DNA from 3 places in the Streptomyces finlayi genome. Region 1 is predicted to be linked to each of the others. Evidence: riboswitches for the same ligand, from Rfam matches in the RefSeq annotation. Region 1 holds a riboswitch; each other region holds the start of a gene.

Region 1 (7,834 bases):
CCGCCGGCGACCCGGGCCGTTCTCGCGTACGGGTCGACCCGTACGCCGCGCATCGGCGAGAGGTCGATCGTGACCCCGTCCTCGACGAGGCACAGGCCCGGGCCGCTGTGCCCGCCGCCCCGGACGGCGAGTTCGAGCCCCTTGTCGCGGACGAAGTCGACCGCGGCCATGACGTCCGCCGCGTCCCTGCACCGCACGACCGCCGCCGGCCGTTTGTCGATCATCGCGTTGTAGAGCGTCCGCGCTTCTGTGTACTCCGGGTCCTGCGGTCCGATGACCGGGCCGCGCAGCGCCGCCCTCATCGATTGGAAGGTGGTGTCGTCCATGGCCGTCTCCTCGCCGGCGCACGGGCCCCCGTCGCAGCGGTCCGGCTCCGGCAGATACACCAGGCAGATACCTCAAGCCTCCCGCCGGTCGGGGTGCCGCGCAATTCAGCCGCCGCGGGAGCACCATGAAGTCATGGACGGGTACGGACGCCTCGACGGCATCAGCCCACCCGGACGCCTCGCCGGGCCTGCCGAGGGAATCACCCTGGAGGAGCTCGCGCTCGCGGCGCGTAACCACGGCCTCCCGCTGGAAGCCCTGAGGTACGAGGTCACGCCGCCGGGTCTCCATTACGTACTCGTCCACTACGACATCCCCGCCGCGCGGGCCGAGGACTGGCGGCTCACCGTCGACGGCCGGGTCCGGACTCCGCTGGCGCTGGACCTCGCGTCCCTGCGGTCGTTCCCCGCCGTCACGCACCGGGTGACGATGGAGTGCGCGGGCAACGGCCGCGCCCGTCTCGATCCGAGGCCCGTGAGCCAGCCGTGGCTGGTCGAGGCGGTCGGGACCGCGGAGTGGACCGGTGTGCCACTGCGGCTCCTGCTCGCCGAGGCAGGCGTCGGGGCGGACGCCGTCGAGGCGGTTTTCGGCGGCGCCGACCACGGGGTGGAGCGCGGCGTCGAACAGGACTACCGGCGGAGCCTGCCCCTGGGCGTGGCCGCGGGGCGCGATCCGGAGGTGCTGGTGGCGTACGGCATGAACGGCGGGCCGCTGCCGCCGCAGCACGGATTTCCGCTACGGCTGGTGGTGCCCGGCTGGTACGGCATGGCGTCCGTGAAGTGGCTGACCGGGATCAGGCTCACCGCGGCCCCGTTCACCGGATTCCAGCAGGCGGAGGGGTACCGGTACCGCCGGGAGGCCGACGATCCGGGTGAACCCGTCACCCGGATCGCGCCCCGGGCGCTGATGATCCCGCCGGGCTTCCCGGACTTCATGTCGCGGACCCGTGTCGTACGCCCCGGGGAGGTGCTGCTGGAAGGCCGCGCGTGGTCCGGGCACGCGCCCGTCACGCGGGTCGAGGTGAGCACGGACGGCGGCGGGACGTGGAGCGAAGCCGTGCTCACCGGGCCGGAGGGGCACGGCACTCCGCACCCCTGGGCGTGGCGGGGCTGGCAGGCGCGCTGGACGGCCGCACCCGGGAGTCATGTGCTCGGCGTACGCGCCACCGACGCCACCGGCGCCGGCCAGCCCGTGCTCCAGCGCTGGAACCGCGGCGGTTTCGGCAGCAACCACGTCCAGCGGATCGCCGTCCTCTGCACCCCGGAATCCGGCTGACCGGCCGCCGCCGCGGGGAGTGGTCATGAGTCCGTCCCGGATGCCGTAGAGTTGTGTTTACGACGCGGGGTGGAGCAGCTCGGTAGCTCGCTGGGCTCATAACCCAGAGGTCGCAGGTTCAAATCCTGTCCCCGCTACTGAAGAACCGGGCCCGGTACGCACACAGCGTGCCGGGCCCGAGTCGTTTCCCGGGCTGGTGGGTCGACGGCCCGTTCGGCAGATGGCACCCGCCGATGACACCGTGTGATGATCCCGCTCGCACTCGCGGACAGTGCGTGACCGGGAAGCGGAAAGCACCTCCGCGTGCTCCCTCCTTCGGCCGGTGCGCAGTCGCCGCGCGGCGCGGCGCCGGTCAGCCTGGGTGGGGCGCGGTACCGTCCGCAACCGTAGGCGGACCCGGGCAGGAGAACACAGGTGGGGAAGCGCGATACAGGGCGGGGCAGCGCTCGCGGAGGAGTTCGGGCCCGCCGGTTCGTCCGCGTACTGCCCGCACTGATGATCGCGGGCGGCGCGCTCTTCGATCTCACGACGCCGCCCACGTTCACACCCGTCCCCCTCTTCGTGGCGGCTCCCCTGATCGCCGCGCCGTTCTTCTCGCGGGGCAGCGTGATCCGTACGGGCGTCGCCGCTCTCTTCGTCATGGCCGTGCTGGACCTCCTCAGCCGCACGCTGACCCAGGTCGAGCCCTTCATCGAGCTGATCACGGTGGCCACCGCCGGGCTGCTCGCCCTCTTCATCAACGGTGTCGTCCGGCGGAGCAACAAGCAGCTCGCATCGGCCCGGGTCATCGCGGAGACCGCCATGCGGGCGGTGCTGCCGACCCCGGCCGACCGGATCGGCGGGCTCCAGGTGGCGGCGCGTTACGAGGCGGCTGAGGCGGACGAGTTCGTCGGCGGTGACCTGTTCGCCGTCGCGGACACTCCGTACGGGGTGCGGCTGGTCGTCGGGGACGTACGGGGCAAGGGGCTCGACGCGGTCGGGGCGGTGGCGGTGGTCATCGGGGCGTTCCGGGAGGCGGCCGAGCAGGAGCGCTCGCTGGAGGGCGTGGCGCAGCGTCTGGAGCGGGCGCTGGCCCGCGAGGGGACGGGGCGCGGCGGGCTCGATGCCATGGAAGGTTTCATCACCGCCGTACTGGCCGAAATTCCGCCCGGGGCCGGTCTGGTGAGGCTCGTCAACCGGGGCCACCCCGAGCCGATCCTTCTCCACGCCGACGGCAAGGTGGACGTCCTCGTGTCGGCCTCGCCCGCGCTCCCGCTCGGGATGGACCTGGGCGTATGGCCGGACCGCGCGGAGGAGTGGGCGCTGCCCGCGGGGACGACGCTGCTGTTGTTCACGGACGGTCTCTCCGAGGCGCGGGACGCGACCGGGGCCTTCTACGATCCGGCGGCCCGTCTGCGGGGCCGGATCTTTCCCGGGCCCGAGGAGTTGCTGTCCGCGCTCACCGACGACGTACGTCTGCATACGGGCGGCCTGTCCACGGACGACATGGCGCTGCTCGCGGTCGGCCGGCCCGCGGAGGGGCAGCCGGAGCGGCGCAGGACCGTGAAGATCGTGGGCCGGGGAAACCCCGGGGGAGCGGGACCGGCCACCGGGTGACGGGCTGTCGGCAGGGGTCGCTTCACCGGCGCTGCGGACGGGTGCAACGGTCCGTAATCGAAGGATGCCCCTCCGCATAACATTTGATACACCGTCAGAAACAAGGCGACGGGTGGGCGGTGTTCAACTCGCCCGATTGCACCCGGTTGTATCCCGTTACGTCCGGGTCCAAGGCGAGAACGATCACTTGGAACAGCTTGGAATCGGACCCGTCTGTCTATTAACGTTCGATAACGCAGTGCGGTCGTCCCAGTCGTCGCAAGAGACGGCACCGTGCGCGAGCGCCGAATTCCGCAAGGAAACCGGGGAACCACCTACATGGGGTGAATCGGACCACCTGTGTCTCGCAAGAGCGCAGAGCGGCCCGTAGGAGACCTTCCTGCTCCGAACCCGTCAGCTAACCCGGTAGGCGAGAAGGAAGGAAAGGAGTGCGCCCACGTGGCGTCCAACAAGCCTGCCCCCGAGGCCCCGTCACTCTTCGGTACCGACACGCTCGGTACTCAGGACAGGACCTGGGAGGAATGGAATCCCACAGAGGAGTCCATCCGGCCGGTTCGCGGCAGGCATCGCGTAGCCAAGCAGCGCGGTCTCGCTCGTAGCTCCACCGTCCTCGGGGTCGGCGTCATAGCGGCAGTCGGTGCGGGTGGCATGGCCACCGCTCAGGGCAAGCCGCCGGTCTCCATCTCTATGCCCGATTCCATCGCGGACAATCTGCCCGACGCCAAGTCCCTTCCCGGTGTCGGCTCCCTGATGTCCGACGACTCCGACGCGACGGACACCATGGTGGCCGCGTCCTCCCCGCTCACCACCGCCGGCATCACCACCGCCGAGGCCGAGCAGGGCGCGACGGACGCCGGCGAGGCGCTGCGCTCCCGCATCCTCCAGCAGGCCGATCAGCAGCAGGCCGGCGCCGATGCCGAGGCCAGGGCCGCCGAGGAGAAGGAGGCCGCCGAGAGGGCCGCCGCCGAGGCCAAGGCCCAGCAGAACGAGGCCGAGGCCGCGGCCGCCGCGGAGAAGAAGGCGGCCGAGGAGGAGGCCGCGCGCAAGGCGGAGGCCGAGCGGCTCGCCAAGCTGGCCGCCAGCTACACCCTGCCGGTCTCCTCGTACACGATCACCGCCACGTTCGGCCAGGCCGGCAGCATGTGGTCCTCCGGCCAGCACACCGGCCTCGACTTCGCGACGCAGGCGGGCGCACCGGTCAAGGCCGTGCACGGCGGGACCGTCACCTCGGCCGGCTGGCACACGTCGTACGGCTACCACACCGTCATCGAGCTCGACAACGGCATGGAAGTCACGTACAGCCACCAGTCCTCGTTGAACGTCTCCGCGGGCCAGAAGGTCAACACCGGCGACATCATCGGCCGCGCCGGCTCGACAGGTAATTCGAGCGGGGTGCATCTCCACCTGGAGGTCCACACCGCGGGCGGCTCGGGCATCGACCCGATGAGCTGGCTCCGCAGCAAGGGCCTCACGCTCTGAGACCTGGCAGTTGAGACGCCGCGCCCGGTTCGCCGGACGCACCTGAACCCCGGCAGCCCTGACGCACACCCCCCCCGACGTCAGGGCTGCCGGCCTGCCGTTTCCCGGGGTGCCGTCGTGCCGGGAGCCGGAATAGCGCGCTCCGGTGACGGGGTTGAACCACCCATGACTTCACTCCGTACGCTCGGTTCCTCCGGCCTCCAGGTCTTCCCCCTCGCCCTCGGCGGCAACGTCTTCGGCTGGACGGCCGACGAGGCACAGTCCTTCGCCGTTCTGGACGCGTACGCCGCGGCGGGCGGCAACTTCATCGACACCGCCGACTCGTATTCGGCCTGGGCCCCGGGCAACGAAGGCGGTGAGTCGGAGACCGTCGTCGGCAAGTGGCTCGCCTCGCGCGGCAACCGCTCCGAGATCGCCGTCGCCACGAAGGTCGGCGCCCACCCCTCGTACAAGGGGCTCTCCGCCGCCACCGTCAAGGGTGCGGCGGAGGAATCGCTGCGCCGGCTCGGCACCGACCACATCGACCTCTACTACACGCACTTCGACGACGAGACCGTCCCCGTCGAGGAGATCATCACCGCCCTCGACCAACTGGTGCGGGACGGCAAGGTCCGCGAGATCGCCGCGTCCAACATCAGCCCCGAGCGCCTGCGGGCATCCCTCGACTTCTCCGAGCGCGAGGGCCTGGCCCGGTACGTCGCACTCCAGCCGCACTACAACCTCGTCTCCCGCGACACCTACGAGGGCGCGCTCCAGGACACGGCCGCAGCCGCCGGTCTCGCCGCCGTCCCGTACTTCGCACTCGCCTCGGGCTTCCTCACCGGCAAGTACCGCGCGGGCGCCACGGTCGACAGCCCCCGGGCCGACAGGGCGGGCCAGTACCTGCGGTCGGAGCGCGGGCAGCGGGTTCTCGCCGCGCTCGCCGCGATCGCGAACGAGCGGGACGCCGAGATCGCCACCGTCGCCCTCGCCTGGCTGGCCGCCCGTCCCACCGTGGTGGCGCCGATCGCGTCGGCCCGTACGGTCGAGCAGGTGCCCGCGCTGGTCGCGGTCGTGGGCCTCCAGCTGACCGAGCAGGAGCAGGCGACGCTGACGGAGGCGTCCGCCTGACGCGCTCAACGTACCGGCGGCTGGAACGGCGGCGGCTGGAAAGGGGGCTGTCGGGACGTCGGCTGCTGGTACGGGTGTTGGTACGGGTGTTGGTCGTACAGCGGTTGCTGGTGCGGTATTCGGCCGGGCGGGGCTGTCCGCCGCAGGTACGGGTTGTAGCTCCCGTACCACTGGTACGGGGCCGGGCGCGGGGCCGGCGGGCGTGAGACGAGCCGGCCGGCCGCGTACGCCAGCGCCGGTCCGGCGACGGCCCTGCGCTCCCAGAGGTGGTGCAGCAGCTCCCGCTCGCGCACGGCGAAGTCCGCGCCCACCGCACCGCGGCGGGCCCTCCGCCGCAGAACGGCCAGGGACGTCGCGAACGACTCGTACTCGGCGACCGCCCGCGCCGCCGCCCGGCCGTGCCAGTGGCGGGCCAGGTCGCGGGCCATGCCCCGGGCCCGCATCGAGGAGAGGGCCGACGGTTCGGCGGGAGACAGCCAGCCGGCCGCCGCGTACGCGGGCAGCTCGGCGGCCAGGGTGCGCAGTTCGCGCTGACGGGACCAGATCGCCAGCCAGGTCACCAGACCGAACGCGGGGACCATGAACGCCCCGTAGACCGCGAAGAACCCGTACGTGCCGAACGTCGACGAGCCGTTCCATAAGGCGTGCATGCCCATGGCGAGGACGAGACCCAGCACCGGGACCATGATCCGGCGGGCGCGGTGGCGGCGGGCGCTGAGCGCGGCGATTCCGAAGCCGATGCCGGTGAGCACGGTGAACAGGGGGTGCGCGAACGGCGACATCACCACCCGGACGAAGAACGTCCCGGCCGTCACCGAACCGAGGCCCGAACTGCCCAACTGCTGGTCCTCACCGAAGGCGTTGCCGAGGTAGAGGATGTTCTCGGTGAACGCGAAACCGGTCGCGGTGAAACCGGCGACCACGATCCCGTCGACCACACCGCTGAACTCCCGTCTCCGGAACAGGAAGATCAGCAGGACCGCGGCGGCCTTCGCGCTCTCCTCGACGACCGGCGCAATCACCGTGGCACCGAGGGTGTCGGCGTGCGACGGATCCGCGGTCGCCGTGGCTATCCAGCGGGCGGCGAACGTGTTCGCGGTGATCGCGACCAGCGCGGCGGCGCACGCGCCCCAGGCGAAGGAGAACAGCAAACTCCGCCAGGGGCCCGGCTCGACCCGGTCCAGCCAGCGGAAGGCGGCCAGCAGCAGCGGCACGGGCAGTACGGCGAGCCCGAGCCCGACGAGGAAGCCCTGCGTACCGGTCTGTTCGCGGACCAGGGACAGGATGAGCAGCCCGCAGAGAGCGAGTACGGAGATCACCGCACCGGCACGGAACGCCTTGCTGCGCCACACCATGCCGACGCGGCGCGGCCGGTAGCGCCACTGGCCGCGCTCGGGCACGGCGCCCAGGAACTCGCCGAGCCGTTGCTCCTCGAGAACCGGGACGGCCGGCTGCTGGTGCTGCGCGGACCATTCGGACACCCGACGACCCTAACGAGGAGGACTGACACCTGGCCACGGCGCGGCGGGCGCGTGGCCGAGAAGCGCGGCCGACGCCCGTGGCCCGGTGCCCATGGCCGATGCCCGTGGCCGAGAGGCGGGAGTACCTCGCCGACGGTCAGACGCGGGCGAAGAGCAGGTCGTGCACGACGTGTCCCTTGTCCAGGCCCTGGCCCTCGAACCGGGTCAGTGGCCGGAACGCCGGGCGTGGCGCGTATCCGCCGTCCGCCTGGGTGTTCTCGAAGCGGGGGTGCGCGGTGAGCACCTCGAGCATCTGCTCCGCGTACGGCTCCCAGTCGGTCGCGCAGTGGATCACAGCCCCCGGCTTCATCCGCCGCGCCACCAGATCGAGGAACTCCGGCTGGATCAGCCGCCGCTTGTGGTGCCGGCTCTTGGGCCAGGGATCGGGGAAGTACACCCGCAGGCCGTCGAGCGCCTCGGGTGCGAGCATCTCGCGCAGCAGGATGATCGCGTCACCGTTGGCGACGCGGACGTTGGTGAGACCCGAGCGCTCGGCGAGACCGAGCAGATTTCCCTGGCCGGGGGTGTGC
Region 2 (7,834 bases), 3.8 Mb from region 1:
CGCCGTGGCGACGGGATCGGTCTCCGCCCGCAGCGCGGAGGTGAAGGCGGGATCCATCAGCCGGCGCGCCAGACTCGACAGGATGGTGAGATGGTCGTCGTCCGCCCCGGCGGGGGCCGCGATGAGGAAGATGAGGTCGGCGGGCCCGTCCGGTGCACCGAAGTCGATGCCCCGCGCACTGCGCCCGAACGCCAGCGTCGGCGCGGTGACGTGCTCGCTGCGGCAGTGCGGAATACCGATGCCGCCGTCCAGGCCGGTCGGCATCTGTGCCTCACGGGCGGCCACGTCGGCGAGGAAGCCGTCGAGGTCGGTGACGCGCCCGGCGGCGGCCATCCGGCCGGCGAGCGACCTCGCTGCGGCGTTCTTCGTCTCGGTGGACAGATCGAGGTCGACCAGGTCCGCGGTGATCAGCTCACTCATCGCGGGGCTCCTTGCTCGTGGGCCGCCGTGGTGGCGGCTGGGGGGACGGGGGTCTGCGGGCTCGTACGCAGGGATTCGGTACGCGGTGATACGGACGTCATGGCGCGGGCTCCGTCAGCACGCGGTCCAGGGGAATGTCCGTGGTCGTGACGACCGACGACAGATCGATGTCGGCGGGAGTGGGCATCACACTGCCGGGGAGCTGGACCGCCGCCGCGCCGTGCGCGACAGCGGCCGCCAGTGCTGGCCGGCCCGCGCCCCCGGCGGCCAGGAATCCGGCCAGCGAGGCGTCCCCGGCACCGACGTTGCTGCGGACGGTCTCCACCCGGGCGCTGCCGAAGAACGTTCCCGAGCCGTCCACCAGCAGTTGTCCGTCGGCTCCGAGGCTGGCCAGCACGGCCTGCGCCCCGCGTCCGCGCAGCACCTCAGCGGCCTTGACCGCGTCACCGACCGTCGCGAGAGGACGGCCGACGGCTTCGGAGAGCTCCTCGACGTTCGGTTTGATCACATCGGGCCGCTCACGCAGCGCGGCGATCAGCGCGGCGCCCGAGCTGTCGAGCGCGATCCGGGCACCGGCCCCGTGGCTGCGTGCCACCAGCTCGGCGTACCACTCGGGGGGCAGGCCCCTCGGCAGGCTGCCGCAGCAGGCGATCCAGTCGGCGTCCGACGACCAGGTCCGCACCGTCTCCAGCAGGGTCTCGGCCTCGGACTCCGTGATCTCGGGCCCGGTCGCGTTGACCTTGGTGAGGGTGCCGTCCGCTTCGACGAGCGTGATGTTGACGCGGGTGCTGCCCGTGATCCGCACACCGGCGGCCTCGATCCCGTGCTCCCCGAGCAGCCGGGCGAGCAGCGCCCCCTCCGGTCCGCCGAGCGGAGCGACAGCGACCGTACGGTGTCCGGCCGCCGCTACGGCGCGGGAGACGTTGATCCCCTTGCCGCCGGGGTCGACCCGGTCCGCGGTGGCACGCAGGACCGCGCCCCGCGTCAGGTCCCGCAGCTCGTAGGTGCGGTCGAGGCTGGGGTTGGGGGTGACGGTGAGGATCACGCGCGTACCACTTCCGTGCCCCGGCTCTCGATGGCGAGGGCGGCCTCGGGGCTGAGCCCCGTATCGGTGATGAGCAGGTCGACGTGGGAGAGGCCGCCGAAGCGGGCGAAGTGCTCCTGGCCGAACTTGCCCGAGTCGGCGAGGAGCACGACCCGGCGGGCGGCGGAGATCATGGCGCGCTTCACGGCGGCCTCGGCGAGGTCGGGGGTGGTCAGACCGCCTTCGGCCGAGAACCCGTTGGTGGCGAGGATGACGACGTCCGCGTTGATCTCGGCGTAGGCGCTGAGGGCCCAGGCGTCGACGGCCGCGCGCGTACGGTGCCGGACCCTGCCGCCCACGAGGTGGAGTGCGATTCCGGGATGGTCGGCGAGGCGCGCGGCCACGGGCAGGGCGTGGGTCACCACGGTCAGGGACGATTCGAGGGGGAGGGCGGCAGCCAGCCGGGCCGTCGTTGTGCCCGCGTCGATGATCACGTTGCCGTCGACGGGGAGCTCGCCCAGGGCGGCGGCGGCGATGCGGTCCTTCTCGTCCGCGGCCACCGCGTCGCGCTCGGCGAGGTCGGGCTCGAAACCGAGCCGCCCGGCCGGAATCGCACCGCCGTGTACTCGGCGCAGGAGCCCGGCCCGGTCGAGCGTCTTGAGGTCACGCCGCACGGTCTCGGCGGTCACCTGGAACTCCTCGGCGAGGGAGAGGACATCGACACGTCCGCTCTCCTGGGCGAGGCGGAGGATTTCCTGCTGCCGCTCCGGTGCGTACATGTGGTTTCGTATCCGTTCCATGCCCGAGTTTGTGGTTTCGCGCTCAGGTTACGTCCGGGGTGCGGGAATGTAAACAGATTCGGGCGAAGAGCGGGCATGAACGGGCATGAACGGTCAGGGATGGTGATGGGCGGAGATGGGTGGGCTTCCTGGGCTCCGTGACGTCGCGCCGGAAACGGGCAGCACTCGGCGCACCGCATACGGGTACCGCGCCCCGGCGCGTGTGGCTGGGCTGCTCAGCGGGCGGGGGGCGCCCCTCCTGCCAGGGGGCGCACGAGCAGGGGCATTCCCGGTGCCTGATGGCCGCCGCTGGCCAGCATGCGTACCTCGCCGCGGTAGCTGATCTCCGCGCGGACGATTCCTGTCTCGTCCTCGTACACCGGGTGTCCGCCCGCCCCGGACCGGTCGGTCATCCGGACGACGACGACGTCGTCCGCCGCGCCGTGGGTCTGGAATATCAGCTCGAAGCTGTCCGGGTAATCCATGAGGGCCTCCCGACCGGACGCCGGCGGGAGCCGGTGTCCGTGGCTGTCCTCACCATTGTTTCCCACGTACGACCGCGGCGCGCCCCGGGGGGATGACGCCAACAGGCGGAGCCGCGCGGTCGATCGGGTGACCCGTCCCCAAGGACAACATGACCGGTCGGTGCGGGGGCTAGTCATGCGTGTATGAGCCTTGAATTCCGACGAGAAACCGCGGTCTCCCCGCGCGCCCGCCGCCTCCGTATCGCCGCCGGCGCGCTGTGCGCCGTCGTCGCCTCCGCGCTGGTCGCGGGATGCGGGCAGGACGGCGGCGACCAGACAGGGGCGGCTACCTCGGAGGCCGCCAAGGTCATTCCGAAGCAGACGACCTCCCCGGCCGGTAGTCCTTCCGGCAGCCCGTCCCCAGGGAAGCAACTGACCGAGGACCAGGCCGAGCGCAAGAAACTCCTCGAATCCACCAAGATCACTTTCGACAAGGCGGCCACCGCCGCGGTCGGTGCGGTGCCGGACAGCAAGCTGGTCGAGCTCGATCTGGAGGGCCTTGACGACGACACCGACCGGCGCACCGACGCGAGCGGCTCGCCGACCGGGAGCGCGAGCCCGGGTGGTACCGCGAGCCCGAGCGGCAGCCCGGCCGGTACGGCGAGCCCCAGCGGCACCGCCTCCCCCGCCGGCAGTCCCAGTCCGAGCGGCAGCGGTGCCGGCCCGTACTGGGTCGCCGAGGTCGTCGAGACGGACGGAACCGCCCACACCGTCCGTATCGACGCGGTCTCCGGCACGGTGATCGAGGAGGCTGCCGACGCCGACCAGGACGCGGAAGGCAAGCGCGAGATGGCCGACTGGATCGCCAAGGCGAAGCAGACGCCCCAGCAGGCGGCCAAGGTCGCCACGGACAAGAAGAAGGGGAAGGTCACTTCGATCGGCCTGGACACCAACGACGACAACACCCTCGTCTGGGCCGTGGACGTCGTCAGCGCGGACTGGGACAAGTCCGAGTTCGAGGTGGACGCGGCCAGTGGCAAGATCGTCCGCGAGGAGACCGACCGCGGCTGACCCGCCCGGCGGCGTGGAGATCCCGCCCGGCGTAGACCCTGTGCCGCTCCCCTGTGCCGCTCCCCTGGCCAGCAGGTCAGGGGAGCGGCACGGCCGCGTTCAGCGGCCGTTCGAAAGCGAGCCCGGGACAACCGTCCAGCACGGTCTCGCCGGTGAGTACGAACCCCGTCCTGGCCAGTACGGCGCGGGATCCCGAGTTGTCCGTCGTGGTCGCGGCCCGCAGCGTGGTCAGCCCGTACTCCGTGGCCGCCAGAGCGCACATCCGGCCGACCGCGCTCGTGGCCAGGCCTCGGCCTGCGGCCTTCTCGGCGATCCGGTACCCGAGGTCGGCGGCACCGTCCGCCACATCCACCACATTCACCCGGCCCAGCACCTCGCCGCCCTCGCCCACCAGGACGTGGAAGTAGCACAGACCAGCGGCCTGCTCGGCGAGCAGGCCGCTGTGCCGCGCCTCGAACTGTGCGAAGTACTCGTCGCCGCGGTCCGGAACGGAGGCGGCGAAGTAGGCGCGGTTCTCCTGCTCGAAGGCGAGCAGTGCGGCGGCGTGGTCGTGGCGCAGAAGCTGGAGTTCAGGCATGTGAAAGAGTCTTCCATGGGGGCCCGGACGCGCAACTGCCGGGTGATGAGGGCCCGTTCGGACTCTCTCCACCCGGCAGTCGTGAACCGTGGCCGTTGCCAGGGATCAGTAGGCGCCGAAGACGTTGTCGATCGAGCCGTACCGGTCGGCGGCGTAGTTGCACGCGGCGGTGATGTTGGCGACCGGGTCGAAGCTGTCCGTCGACGTACCGGGCACGTGGTACGCCTGGAACGTCGGGTCGATGACCTGGAGCAGGCCCTTGGACGGGGTGCCCTTGGCGGCGTTCGAGTCCCAGTTGTTGACGATCTGCGGGTTGCCCGAGGACTCGCGCATGATGTTGCGGTGGATGCCCTCGTAGGTGCCGGGGATGCCGTTCTCGGCCATGACGGCCAGCGACTCCTTGATCCAGCCGTCGAGGTCGTTCGTGTACGTCGCTGCCTTCACGGCGGGTGCGGCGGCCTTCGCGGCCGGCGGAGTGCTCGACCGCGCGGAGCGGTCGGCGCGGCCGGTCGACGCGGTGCGCTCGGCGGACGAACCGGAAGCCTTGGCCTGCGACTTGGCGCCGATCGTCAGCTTGAGACCCGGGCGGATGAGCTCCGGATTGTCGCCGACAGCCTTCTTGTTGTCCTTGTACAGCTTCTGCCAGCCGCCGTCCAGGGAATGCCCCTGGGCGATCTTGTGCAGCGAATCGCCCTTGACGACGGAATAGCTGGTGATTCCGGCCTTCTCTGCGGTGATTGCCTTGGCGGGGGCGCTGGCGGATACACCTGACTTTGCTGCGTTCGCCGATTGCGCCGGGGCGGCGGACGCGGTGGTGGCGCCGATCACCGGAAGGGCGAGAACGGCTCCACCTGCGGTGAAAGCGACGAGTCCGCGGGTCAGCGGGTTGGACTTGGTACGGCGGTGCTTACCCATCGTGGGCATGGCGAATTCCTCTCCGGCGCCTACGAGGTGAGCTGTCGGGTTCAGGCTGGAGATGCCTGGTCGCAGGTGCATGCGACTTAACCCCGAGCCGTTCCGCATAACGGATCGGCGACTTACCTGGGTTCCCCGCTCCTGCCGGGCGTGAGTGGTCTGGGTTTCCGGACGGCGGCAGGATTCGGCGTGCCATCCGGATTGAGGGTGACCGTAGGCGAGAAATGCCGAGAGGGACAAGCCCCGAATTCCGGATCACAATTCATTTGCAAGATCGAAAAACGGGATCGCCCGTCGGTTCACCCGAACCGCGACGTCAACTCTCTTCCCGCAGAAGGGCTGCGCGCTCCGGGTCGGGAACCCGCAGTTCGCGGACGTGACGCTGGCCACTGAGTCCGAAAAGGGCGATTTGCGCAATGAGGGGCGAGTGCGGTTCGGGTGAAAAGAATGCTATGGGCGATAGGGGTTTATTGCCCATGAAAGTCCGTATTGGACTATTTCTTGTTGAGCTTGGATATGGCTTGTTCGTGCAGGCAGGCGGTGGGCCTGAGGCGTGGGTCGGGCGTGGTTCAGGCTTCGGGCCAGGCCTGGGCGCCGGGCGTGTGGTCAGGTCCTAGCCGGGCACCTCCGTGCGCTCCCACCAGGCGTAGACGGGCAGCAGCCCCTCGGGGGTCTCCTCCTGGCGGTCCGTCGCCCTGAAGTGCTCGTACCCGCCCCGGAACGGGACCTTGATGTCGGTCCCGGGTTCGGTGACGGAGACGATCCGCTCGGGAAGATCGCCGGGTCCGCCTTCGAGGACTGCTTTCGTTGCGTTGGCCATGCGGAAAGTCTGCCCGCAGGGCTGCCAGGCTCGTCCGTGACGCGCCGACGCCGCGGCATCGCGAGGGGAGGCCGGGGACCCGGGCAGCCACTGCTCCGCTCAGGTCCGGGCGTGGGGGGTGATGTCGGCGGTGAACTCGGCGACGACGGCCGGAGTGACCGTCGGACGGCACTGACCGAGGGCGGCGAGATGATGGGTGTCCGCGCCGGCCTCGGCCACCTCGCGTTCGAAGGCCGCCTGCGGGGCGGTGCGGGCCGCGGCCTCGGGGGTGCCGACCGGGACCAGGCAGTCGAAGCGCCCGGGACGGAGGAAGGCCCGGTCCAGCGAACGGATCGAGTTGGTGGCGCCCAACAGCAGCCGCTCGTCCCGCTCGCGGAGCCGGGGTCCAGCGTCAGGAGTTCGTCGGTGACGCCGTGCATTCCCGGCTCACGGTTGTCTTCCGGGTACGGGCGGCGTCTGCCGGAGCCTCATCCGAGCGCGCGCGCCTCCTTGAACCTGGCGAGGCCGTCCGCCAGTTCGATGACGGGCTCCGGGTAGGAGTACAGGTTCCTCGCCGGCGCGGACAGCTTCCAGGGCTCGTGCACCGCCCCGCCGTCGATGCCACGAAGCTCGGGAACCCAACGGCGTACGTAGGCGCCGTCGGGGTCGTACCGCCTGCCCTGGAGCACAGGGTTGAGCACGCGATTGGGGCGGCTGTCCGTGCCCGTACCCGCCACCCACTGCCAGTTCAGCTGGTTGTTGGCGATGTCGCCGTCCACCAGCAGGTCGAGGAAGTAGCGGGCGCCGATCCGCCAGTCGACGTAAAGGGTCTTGGCGAGGAAGCTCGCGGCGAGCAGCCGCCCCCGGTTGTGCATCCATCCCTCGTGGCGCAGTTGGCGCATGGCGGCGTCCACCACCGGGTATCCGGTCCTGCCCTCCCGCCACGCGGCGATGTCGTCGGCCGCGGACCGTTCCGTGCGCCACTGGTCCCGGCGCGTCCGGTAGTCGGCGTGCGCGGCCGCCGGACGGGCGGCCAGGACCTGGTGGTGGAAGTCCCGCCAGCACAACTGGCGTACGAAGGCGTCGGCGCCAGGTCCGCCCGCCGAGCGGGCCCCGTGGATCAGCTCGACGGGGGAGAGGGTTCCGAAGTGCAGATCGGGGGAGAGCCGGGAGGTGGCGTCGCCGGCCAGGTCGTCGTGGCGGGCCTCGTACTCCGCGAGTCCTTCGCGGCACCACCCGGCGAGCCGCTTCCGAGCCGCCTTCTCACCGCCCCGGACCAGCCCTTCCGCCACACCCGCCACAGCCGCACGCGAGGGCACGGTCTCCGAGCCGAGGTCGTGCGGCACGCGTACCGCACGCGGGGCCGCGAACACCTCCCGTACGGGCTGCCCGGACCACCGCCGGAAGTACGGTGTGAACACCGCGAAGTGGTCGGAGCCCGAGCCCGACGGGGTCACCGCGCCCGGCGCGACGGCGGTGACGACGGCGTCATGGACGTGCAGGCGGCACCCCTGCGCTTCCAGGGCGGCACGGAGCCGTTGCTCGCGACGCTGTGCGTACGGGCTCACTCCCGCGGCCATGAACACGTCGCGGGCCCCCGCCTCGGTGGCGACGCGGCACACCTCGTCGGCGGGGCGGCCCGAGCGGATCACCAGCCGGCCGCCGCGGTCACGGAGGCCGGTGTCGAGGTCGCCGAGACAGTCGGCGAGGAACGCGCGACGGTTGGGCACGCCGAAGCCCACGTCCGCGATGTGGTCGTCGAGGACGAACAGCGGCACGATCTCG
Region 3 (7,834 bases), 1.2 Mb from region 1:
CCTGCTCCAGGTCGTCTTCCACGCCCGGATCGCGCAGGAAGATCCCGACGAGCCGTTCGACATCGACGACGTCGCGGCCGGCCTCGTGGAGAAGCTGATCCACCGCCACCCGCACGTCTTCGGCGACGAGAGCGCGGAGACTCCCGAGGACGTCCACGCGCACTGGCAGCGCACCAAGGCGATCGAGAAGCAGCGCGACTCGGTCACCGAAGGTGTCCCGCTCGGCCAGCCAGGCCTGGCCCTGGCCGCCAAGCTGGGCAGCCGGGTCCGCGGTGCCGGGCTCGATGTCCCGCTTCCCGCGGGTGACTCCGTCGGATACGAACTCCTCGCCCTCGCCGTGCGGGCCGAACAGGACGGAACCGACCCGGAGGCGGCCCTGCGCGCGGCGGCCCGCACCTACCGCGACGCGATCCTGGCGGCGGAGGGCAACGCCCGTTAGCACGGTGTCCCCAGGACCGGTCGAGGTGTGAGGGGACAGGGCGTGGACGGGGAGTTCGCCCCGCGGCGGCCGAGGAGTGGTTCGCCAAGGCGCTGGAGATCGGACACCACGCCGCCGAGCGGATGATCGCGGAGCTGCGGTCCAAGGGCGGTGAGGCGGCGGCTAACGTCGAGGGGTGAACGAGAGCCCCGCCGACGCCGCCGCAGACAGCCCCGCCGAAGGCCCCGCGAGCAACCCCTCCGAGGCTCTCGGGGGCAGCTCCGCCGAGGCACCGACGGGCAGCCCCACCGGCCCCCGCCCCGATCCGGCCCCCGCCGGCTGTCCCGTGGGCCACGCGGCCGTGCCTCCCGCGCTCCCCGTCCCCGAGCTCTTCACCTGGGAGTTCGCCACCGATCCGTACCCCGCGTACGCCTGGCTGCGCGAGCACAGCCCCGTGCACCGGACGACGCTGCCCAGCGGGGTCGAGGCCTGGCTCGTGACCCGGTACGCGGATGCCAGGCAGGCACTCGCCGACGCCCGGCTGTCCAAGAACCCGGCGAACCACACCGGATCGGCGCACGCCAAGGGCCGGACGGGCATCCCGGGGGAGCGCAAGGCGGAGCTGATGACGCATCTGCTGAACATCGACCCTCCGGACCACACCCGGCTGCGCCGCCTCGTCGCCAAGGCGTTCACCCCGCGCCGGGTCGCCGAGTTCGCGCCACGCGTGCAGGAGCTGACGGACCGCCTCATCGACGATTTCATCGCAGAGGGGAAAGCGGACCTCATCCACGACTTCGCGTTCCCGCTGCCCATCTACGCGATCTGCGACCTGCTCGGCGTCCCGCCGGAGGACCAGGACGACTTCCGCGACTGGGCGGGCATGATGATCCGGCACGGCGGCGGCCCGCGCGGCGGAGTGGCCAGATCCGTGAAGAAGATGCGTAACTACCTCGCCGAACTGATCCACCGCAAACGGGAGAATCCGGGTGACGACCTGATTTCGGGTCTGATCCGGGCGAGCGACCACGGCGAGCACCTCACCGAGAACGAGGCCGCCGCGATGGCCTTCATCCTTCTCTTCGCCGGTTTCGAGACAACCGTCAACCTGATCGGCAACGGGACGTACGCCCTGCTGCGCAACCCCGGCGAGCGCGAAAGGCTTCAGCGTTCGCTCGCCGCGGGCGAGACGGACCTCCTCGCCACCGGCCTGGAGGAACTGCTGCGGTACGACGGTCCGGTGGAGCTCGCGACGTGGCGGTACGCGACGGAGCCCGTCACGCTCGGCGGGCAGGAGATCGCCGCGGGGGACCCCGTACTGGTGGTCCTCGCGGCCGCAGACCGGGACCCGGAGCGATTCCGCGATCCGGACACCCTGGACCTTGCACGGAGTGACAATCAGCACGTGGGATACGGGCACGGCATCCACTACTGCCTGGGAGCGCCGCTCGCCCGTCTGGAAGGGCAGACCGCGCTGGCAACGCTGCTGAGACGCCTCCCTGACCTGCGTCTTGCGGTGGAACCTGACGATTTGCGATGGCGTGGCGGGCTCATCATGCGCGGACTGCGCACCCTTCCGGTGGAGTTCGCATCCGGATTGCCGTCCGCGCAAGGTGACACTCCGTCAACTCTGTGACTTTCACGTGATCTCCGCTGCATCGACTTGTGACACACGTTCGAGTCCCGCTAGGTTCACCGTTCACCACAGCAGTCACTTGTTCGTCACACGGAAGGCAATCCCATGGGCTCCGCGAACGGCAGACACCGCCGCCCTCGCCAGGCACCCGCCATCGTCGTCGCCGCAGGCGTGACGGGGTCGGCCATCGCCATCCCGCTGCTCGGCGCGACCGGTGCGCACGCCGCAGACGCCTCGACCTGGGACCGGGTCGCCGAGTGCGAGAGCGGCGGCATGTGGAGCGCGGACCTGGGCAACGGCTACTACGGCGGCCTCCAGTTCTCGCAGGACACCTGGTCGGCGTACGGTGGCTCGGCGTTCGCGCCCCGCGCCGACCTCGCCAGCCGCTCGCAGCAGATATCCGTCGCGGAGAAGGTCCTGGAGGACCAGGGCCCGCAGGCGTGGCCGAGCTGCGCGGTGATTTCCGGGCTCGCGCTGGACGGGGCCCTGCCGGGCGTCGACCCGGGCGGTCTGCCCTCCGCCGACCCTTCGGACTCGCTGCTCCCAACCGACGACGCCTCCGACGCCCCGTCGGGCGACGCGACGGACGAAGCGAACAAGAAGGATAAGTCCGACAAGTCCGGCGGGACCGCCGGGTCCGGTGAGTCGGACACGGCGAGTGAGTCCGACAAGAACGGCGAGACCGGCGAGTCGGGCGGGTCCGGCGACTCCGGCGCGACGGCCCCGCCGGCCACCACACCGACGCCCGAGGCGTCCGAGGCGTCCGCGATCCCGGACGGCACGGACCAGCGTGGCGGCAAGCACCGCGGCACGCCGGCCCCCGAGGCGAGCCTGGACGCGGATCAGGGCGGCGGGCGCGACTCGGGCCGGCACGCCTCGCGCGGTGGCGACCAGGGGCGCGACACCGTTGCGGTGAGCCCCGACGGCGACTACACCGTCCGGCCCGGCGACAACCTCTGGGCGATTGCTGACGCACAGAAGGTTCCCGGCGGCTGGACCGAGCTGTACGAGGCCAACAAGGGCGCGCTCGGCTCCGACCCGGACCTGATCCTCCCCGGCCAGAGCCTCGATCTGGGGCTGCCGGACGTCGCGGAGGACTCCAAGAGCAACTGATCCAATTCGGGAAAACACCCCAAATTCGGGGGTAGTTCAGAGGCCTATGTCCACTTATGCGTAAGTGAGACATGGGTCTCTTTGCTTCAACTGGCCCGGCATGTCCGGGTGATGCGTCTGTGGCCCCTCCGACCTGCGAAAACGTTCTTCCCTCCAGGACGACAAATACCCGAATGGCCGGTATGTCCCTCTTTGAATGTCGAGGGTGCCTGTGTTTACGGTCGGAACCGCTCGCACCGCGGGCCCCGTCGACCGTCACGCCGAATCCTGCCGTCGGTCGAAGGGAACAGACGCGTAAAGCGCCGTAGGCAGGAGCGGGGGACCCAGGTAAGCGCCGGGCCCGATCGTCGAAGGACGACTCAGGGACCGGCTTGGGGTGAAGTCGCGTGCTAGGACGTGCGACCGGGCAACTCACTTGGCCCGAACCCGACAGCTCACCTCGTAGGCGTCGGTGAGGAGAAGCTCCATGCTGATTTCCAGCAAGGCCAAGCACCGCCGCCCGTCCAGGGCCGTCCGTGTCGCCACGCTCGCCGGTGTCGCCGGCGCCGCGGTCGCCATGCCGCTGATGGGTGCGACCAGCGCCTCCGCCGCCTCCGTCTCCACGTGGGACGCCGTCGCCCAGTGCGAGTCCGGTGGCAACTGGTCCATCAACACCGGCAACGGCTACTACGGCGGTCTGCAGTTCTCGCAGTCCAGCTGGGCCGCCGCCGGCGGTACGCAGTACGCCCCCCGCGCCGACCTCGCCAGCAAGTCGCAGCAGATCGCCACCGCGGAGAAGCTTCTCGACATGCAGGGCCCGGGCGCCTGGGCCTGTGCCGGCGCCGGCAACCTGACCAACGACGGCGTGGACCCGGGTGTCGACACCGGCTCCACGCAGGAGAGCGGCGACGAGCGGGAGCCGCAGCAGCAGGCCCAGCCGGAGCGCCAGGCCGAGCAGCCCACCACGCGCAGCGAGCAGCGCACCGCGCCGAAGACCGAGGCGCCCAGGACGGTCACCACCCCGACCGGCGAGAAGGTCGAGAAGGGTGACGGCGAGTACAAGGTGAAGGCCGGCGACACTCTCAGCAAGATCGCCGCGAAGCGCGACGTCAAGGGCGGCTGGGAGAAGCTCTTCGACCTGAACGACGACATCGTCAAGGACGCCGACCTGATCTTCCCGGGTCAGCAGCTCCACCTGACGAAGTAGTACCTGGGACTCTCCTCCCCTCCGGGAGGGTGTCCGGCGGCATCCTCCCCGCCCTGCTCCCGACCCGGTGCGCTCTCCCCCGTGCGTACCGGGTCGGGGTCTTTTCCGGCCGGTGGAGTCCACCTGCCGACGTCGATCGTTCAAGTGTTGTGGTTACTCGTCAGTAATTTTCTGGACCTTTGCCCGTGAATGCATACCCTTGGGTCCTTTTTCGTCCCAGGGGACGGGCGCCCGGCTGGCCGATGGAGCCCGGCCGGATAGGCTCAGGTCGCAAGGCCACAGTGACCACAGTGGCCCTGCGCAACCAGTGTCATATCCAGAAGGAGATGCCTCGTGCCGTCCATCGACGTCGTCGTAGCCAGGGAAATCCTCGACTCCCGGGGCAACCCCACGGTCGAGGTCGAGGTTGGCCTCGACGACGGCAGCACGGGACGTGCTGCCGTTCCGTCCGGCGCCTCCACCGGTGCGTTCGAGGCCATCGAGCTTCGCGACGGAGACCCCAACCGTTACATGGGCAAGGGCGTGGAGAAGGCCGTCCTCGCCGTCATCGAGCAGATCGGCCCGGAGCTCGTCGGGTACGACGCCACCGAGCAGCGCCTCATCGACCAGGCGATGTTCGACCTGGACGCCACCGAGAACAAGGGCTCGCTCGGCGCCAACGCCATCCTCGGCGTCTCGCTGGCCGTCGCGCACGCCGCCTCCGAGGCGTCCGACCTGCCGCTCTTCCGCTACCTCGGCGGCCCGAACGCGCACCTGCTGCCCGTTCCGATGATGAACATCCTGAACGGCGGCTCGCACGCCGACTCCAACGTGGACATCCAGGAGTTCATGATCGCGCCGATCGGCGCGGAGTCGTTCTCCGAGGCCCTGCGCTGGGGCGCGGAGGTCTACCACACGCTGAAGAAGGTCCTGAAGACCAAGGGCCTGTCCACCGGTCTCGGTGACGAGGGCGGCTTCGCCCCGAACCTGGAGTCCAACCGCGCCGCCCTGGACCTCATCGTCGAGGCCATCAAGGAGGCCGGTTACGTCCCCGGCCGCGACATCGGCCTCGCGCTCGACGTCGCCGCGTCCGAGTTCTACAAGGACGGCGTGTACGAGTTCGAGGGCAAGTCCCGCTCGGCCGCCGAGATGACCGAGTACTACGAGGAGCTCGTCTCCGCGTACCCGCTCATCTCCATCGAGGACCCGCTGTACGAGGACGACTGGGCCGGCTGGAAGGTCATCACCGACAAGCTCGGCTCCAAGGTGCAGATCGTCGGTGACGACCTGTTCGTCACCAACCCGGAGCGTCTGGCCCGCGGCATCGAGGAGGGCTCCGCGAACGCCCTGCTCGTGAAGGTCAACCAGATCGGTTCGCTGACCGAGACCCTGGACGCCGTCGAGATGGCCCAGCGCAACGGCTTCAAGTGCATGATGTCGCACCGTTCCGGTGAGACCGAGGACGTCACGATCGCCGACCTCGCCGTCGCCGTGAACTGCGGTCAGATCAAGACCGGCGCCCCGGCCCGCTCGGACCGTGTCGCCAAGTACAACCAGCTGCTGCGCATCGAGGAGATCCTCGACGACGCCGCGGTGTACGCGGGCCGCTCGGCGTTCCCCCGCTTCAAGGGCTGATCACCGGCCCACAGGGCTGACCACCGGCCTTCCGCGGGCCGAAGTCACCAGCCTCCGTCCGTCCCCGCACTCGGTCCCGTACCGTGTGCGGGGACCGACGTGTGTGATGGGGAGGCGTGAGAGATGGCCGGGAAGGACCGCGACCGGTTCTCCACCGCGACCAGGCTGCGACTGCTCGGCGAGCAGACCGCGGCCCGCGTCTACCGGTCCCAGAGCAAGCGTCAGGCCCGCCGCTCGCGGCTCACCGGCCGCGCCGCGTTCCTCGCCCTGGTCGTCTGTTCCCTCGTGGTCGCGCTCGCGTACCCGATGAGGCAGTACGTCTCCCAGCGCGACGAGATCGCCGACCAGGAGCGTCTGTCGCAGGAGGCGCGCCGGCGGACCGAGGAACTGCGTGACGAGAAGGCGCGGCTCAAGGACGACGCGTACATCCGGCGGCTGGCCCGCGAGCACCTTCACTACGTACTTCCGGGGGAGACCGGCTACACCGTGGTCGATCCCGGCGCGGCCGAGGACCGTAGCGGGGAGCCGGGCACGACGGACCGTGCCTGGCACTCGAACCTCTGGGACGGCGTGGACACCGCGGACCGTGGCTGACCGGCCTCACCAGTAACCCGCACGACCGCTTGATCCGCACGCCCGCACGACCCGCACCATCTGAGAAGCACCTTCGAGCAGAACCAAGGCAGGCATGGAAACCCCCCCTCCGCAGACCGAGTCCACCACGCCCACCGACGCGGACATCGCCGCGTTCCAGCAGCAGCTCGGGCGCCCGCCGCGCGGACTGCGCGCCATCGCGCACCGCTGCCCGTGCGGCAATCCGGACGTGGTCGAGACGCAGCCCCGTCTGGAGGACGGCACGCCGTTCCCGACGACCTTCTACCTGACCTGTCCGCGTGCCGCTTCCGCGATCGGCACGCTGGAGGCCAACGGGGTCATGAAGGAGATGACCGAGCGTCTGCAGACGGACCCGGAACTCGCCGCCGCCTACCGCGCGGCGCACGAGGACTACATCGTCCGCCGTGACGCCATCGAGGTCCTGGAGGGCTTCCCGAGCGCGGGAGGCATGCCGGACCGGGTGAAGTGCCTGCACGTCCTGGTCGGCCACTCGCTGGCGGCCGGCCCCGGGGTGAACCCGCTGGGCGACGAGGCGATCGCGATGCTGCCGCAGTGGTGGGCGAAGGGGCCGTGCGTGTCGCCGTGCGGCGCCGACGAGGCCTGACCTCCCGCACCCCCGGGGTGCTCCGCCCCGGGCCCCGGTCCTCGACCGGCAGGTCCAGCCCCTCCGGCGTTCGAGGAGCGGGGGTCCGGGGCGGAGCCCCCGTAACCACGACCACAGGAGCCCCATGACCCGCGTTGCCGCCATCGACTGCGGTACCAACTCCATCCGCCTGCTCGTCGCCGACGTCGATCCCGCCACGGGTGAGCTCACCGAACTCGACCGCCGGATGCAGATCGTGCGCCTCGGTCAGGGCGTCGACCGGACCGGGCGGCTGGACCCCGAGGCGCTGGAGCGCACCTTCGGGGCCTGCCGCGAGTACGCCGCGGTGATCCGGGAGCTGGGCGCCGAGCGGCTCCGCTTCGTCGCCACCTCGGCCTCGCGGGACGCGGAGAACAGCGACGAGTTCGTCCGGGGCGTCCTGGACATCCTGGGCGTCGAGCCCGAGGTCGTCACAGGCGACCAGGAGGCGCAGCTCTCCTTCGACGGCGCCACCAAGGAACTGACCGGCAGCGACCATCTGGCGAAGCCGTATCTCGTGGTGGACATCGGCGGCGGCTCCACCGAGTTCGTGGTCGGCGACGACGAGGTCCGCGCGGCCCGGTCCGTGGACATCGGCTGCGTACGGATGACCGAACGTCACCTGGTCCA

The links. Region 1 has a riboswitch for cyclic di-AMP ahead of F0344_RS16140 (M23 family metallopeptidase). Riboswitches for the same ligand answer to the same signal wherever they lie in the genome.
Region 2: linked by a shared signal. The riboswitch ahead of F0344_RS33755 (transglycosylase SLT domain-containing protein) and the one ahead of F0344_RS16140 (M23 family metallopeptidase) in region 1 are both predicted to bind cyclic di-AMP.
Region 3: linked by a shared signal. The riboswitch ahead of F0344_RS21790 (transglycosylase family protein) and the one ahead of F0344_RS16140 (M23 family metallopeptidase) in region 1 are both predicted to bind cyclic di-AMP.

What each region holds. Positions count from the first base shown of each region.
Region 1 covers NZ_CP045702.1:3,500,092-3,507,925, reverse strand. Annotated here, with positions in the region: gene F0344_RS16160 (FAD-binding oxidoreductase) at 1-326, opposite strand, end outside; gene F0344_RS16155 (sulfite oxidase) at 460-1,599, shown strand; tRNA gene F0344_RS16150 (tRNA-Met) at 1,663-1,736, shown strand; gene F0344_RS16145 (PP2C family protein-serine/threonine phosphatase) at 2,014-3,195, shown strand; cyclic di-AMP (ydaO/yuaA leader) riboswitch at 3,468-3,622, shown strand; gene F0344_RS16140 (M23 family metallopeptidase) at 3,634-4,674, shown strand; gene F0344_RS16135 (aldo/keto reductase) at 4,840-5,784, shown strand; gene F0344_RS16130 (PrsW family intramembrane metalloprotease) at 5,790-7,265, opposite strand; gene trmB (tRNA (guanosine(46)-N7)-methyltransferase TrmB) at 7,402-7,834, opposite strand, start outside.
Region 2 covers NZ_CP045702.1:7,340,237-7,348,070, forward strand. Annotated here, with positions in the region: gene F0344_RS33725 (PTS fructose transporter subunit IIABC) at 1-420, opposite strand, end outside; gene pfkB (1-phosphofructokinase) at 518-1,465, opposite strand; gene F0344_RS33735 (DeoR/GlpR family DNA-binding transcription regulator) at 1,462-2,223, opposite strand; gene F0344_RS33740 (DUF6296 family protein) at 2,460-2,708, opposite strand; gene F0344_RS33745 (PepSY domain-containing protein) at 2,892-3,758, shown strand; gene F0344_RS33750 (GNAT family N-acetyltransferase) at 3,835-4,335, opposite strand; gene F0344_RS33755 (transglycosylase SLT domain-containing protein) at 4,441-5,259, opposite strand; cyclic di-AMP (ydaO/yuaA leader) riboswitch at 5,262-5,417, opposite strand; gene F0344_RS33760 (DUF5988 family protein) at 5,864-6,070, opposite strand; gene F0344_RS33765 (hypothetical protein) at 6,170-6,421, opposite strand; gene F0344_RS33770 (cryptochrome/photolyase family protein) at 6,538-7,834, opposite strand, start outside.
Region 3 covers NZ_CP045702.1:4,709,682-4,717,515, forward strand. Annotated here, with positions in the region: gene F0344_RS21775 (nucleoside triphosphate pyrophosphohydrolase) at 1-439, shown strand, start outside; gene F0344_RS21780 (cytochrome P450 family protein) at 765-2,054, shown strand; gene F0344_RS21785 (LysM peptidoglycan-binding domain-containing protein) at 2,160-3,167, shown strand; cyclic di-AMP (ydaO/yuaA leader) riboswitch at 3,458-3,630, shown strand; gene F0344_RS21790 (transglycosylase family protein) at 3,634-4,353, shown strand; gene eno (phosphopyruvate hydratase) at 4,687-5,967, shown strand; gene F0344_RS21800 (FtsB family cell division protein) at 6,091-6,561, shown strand; gene F0344_RS21805 (DUF501 domain-containing protein) at 6,656-7,186, shown strand; gene F0344_RS21810 (Ppx/GppA phosphatase family protein) at 7,311-7,834, shown strand, end outside.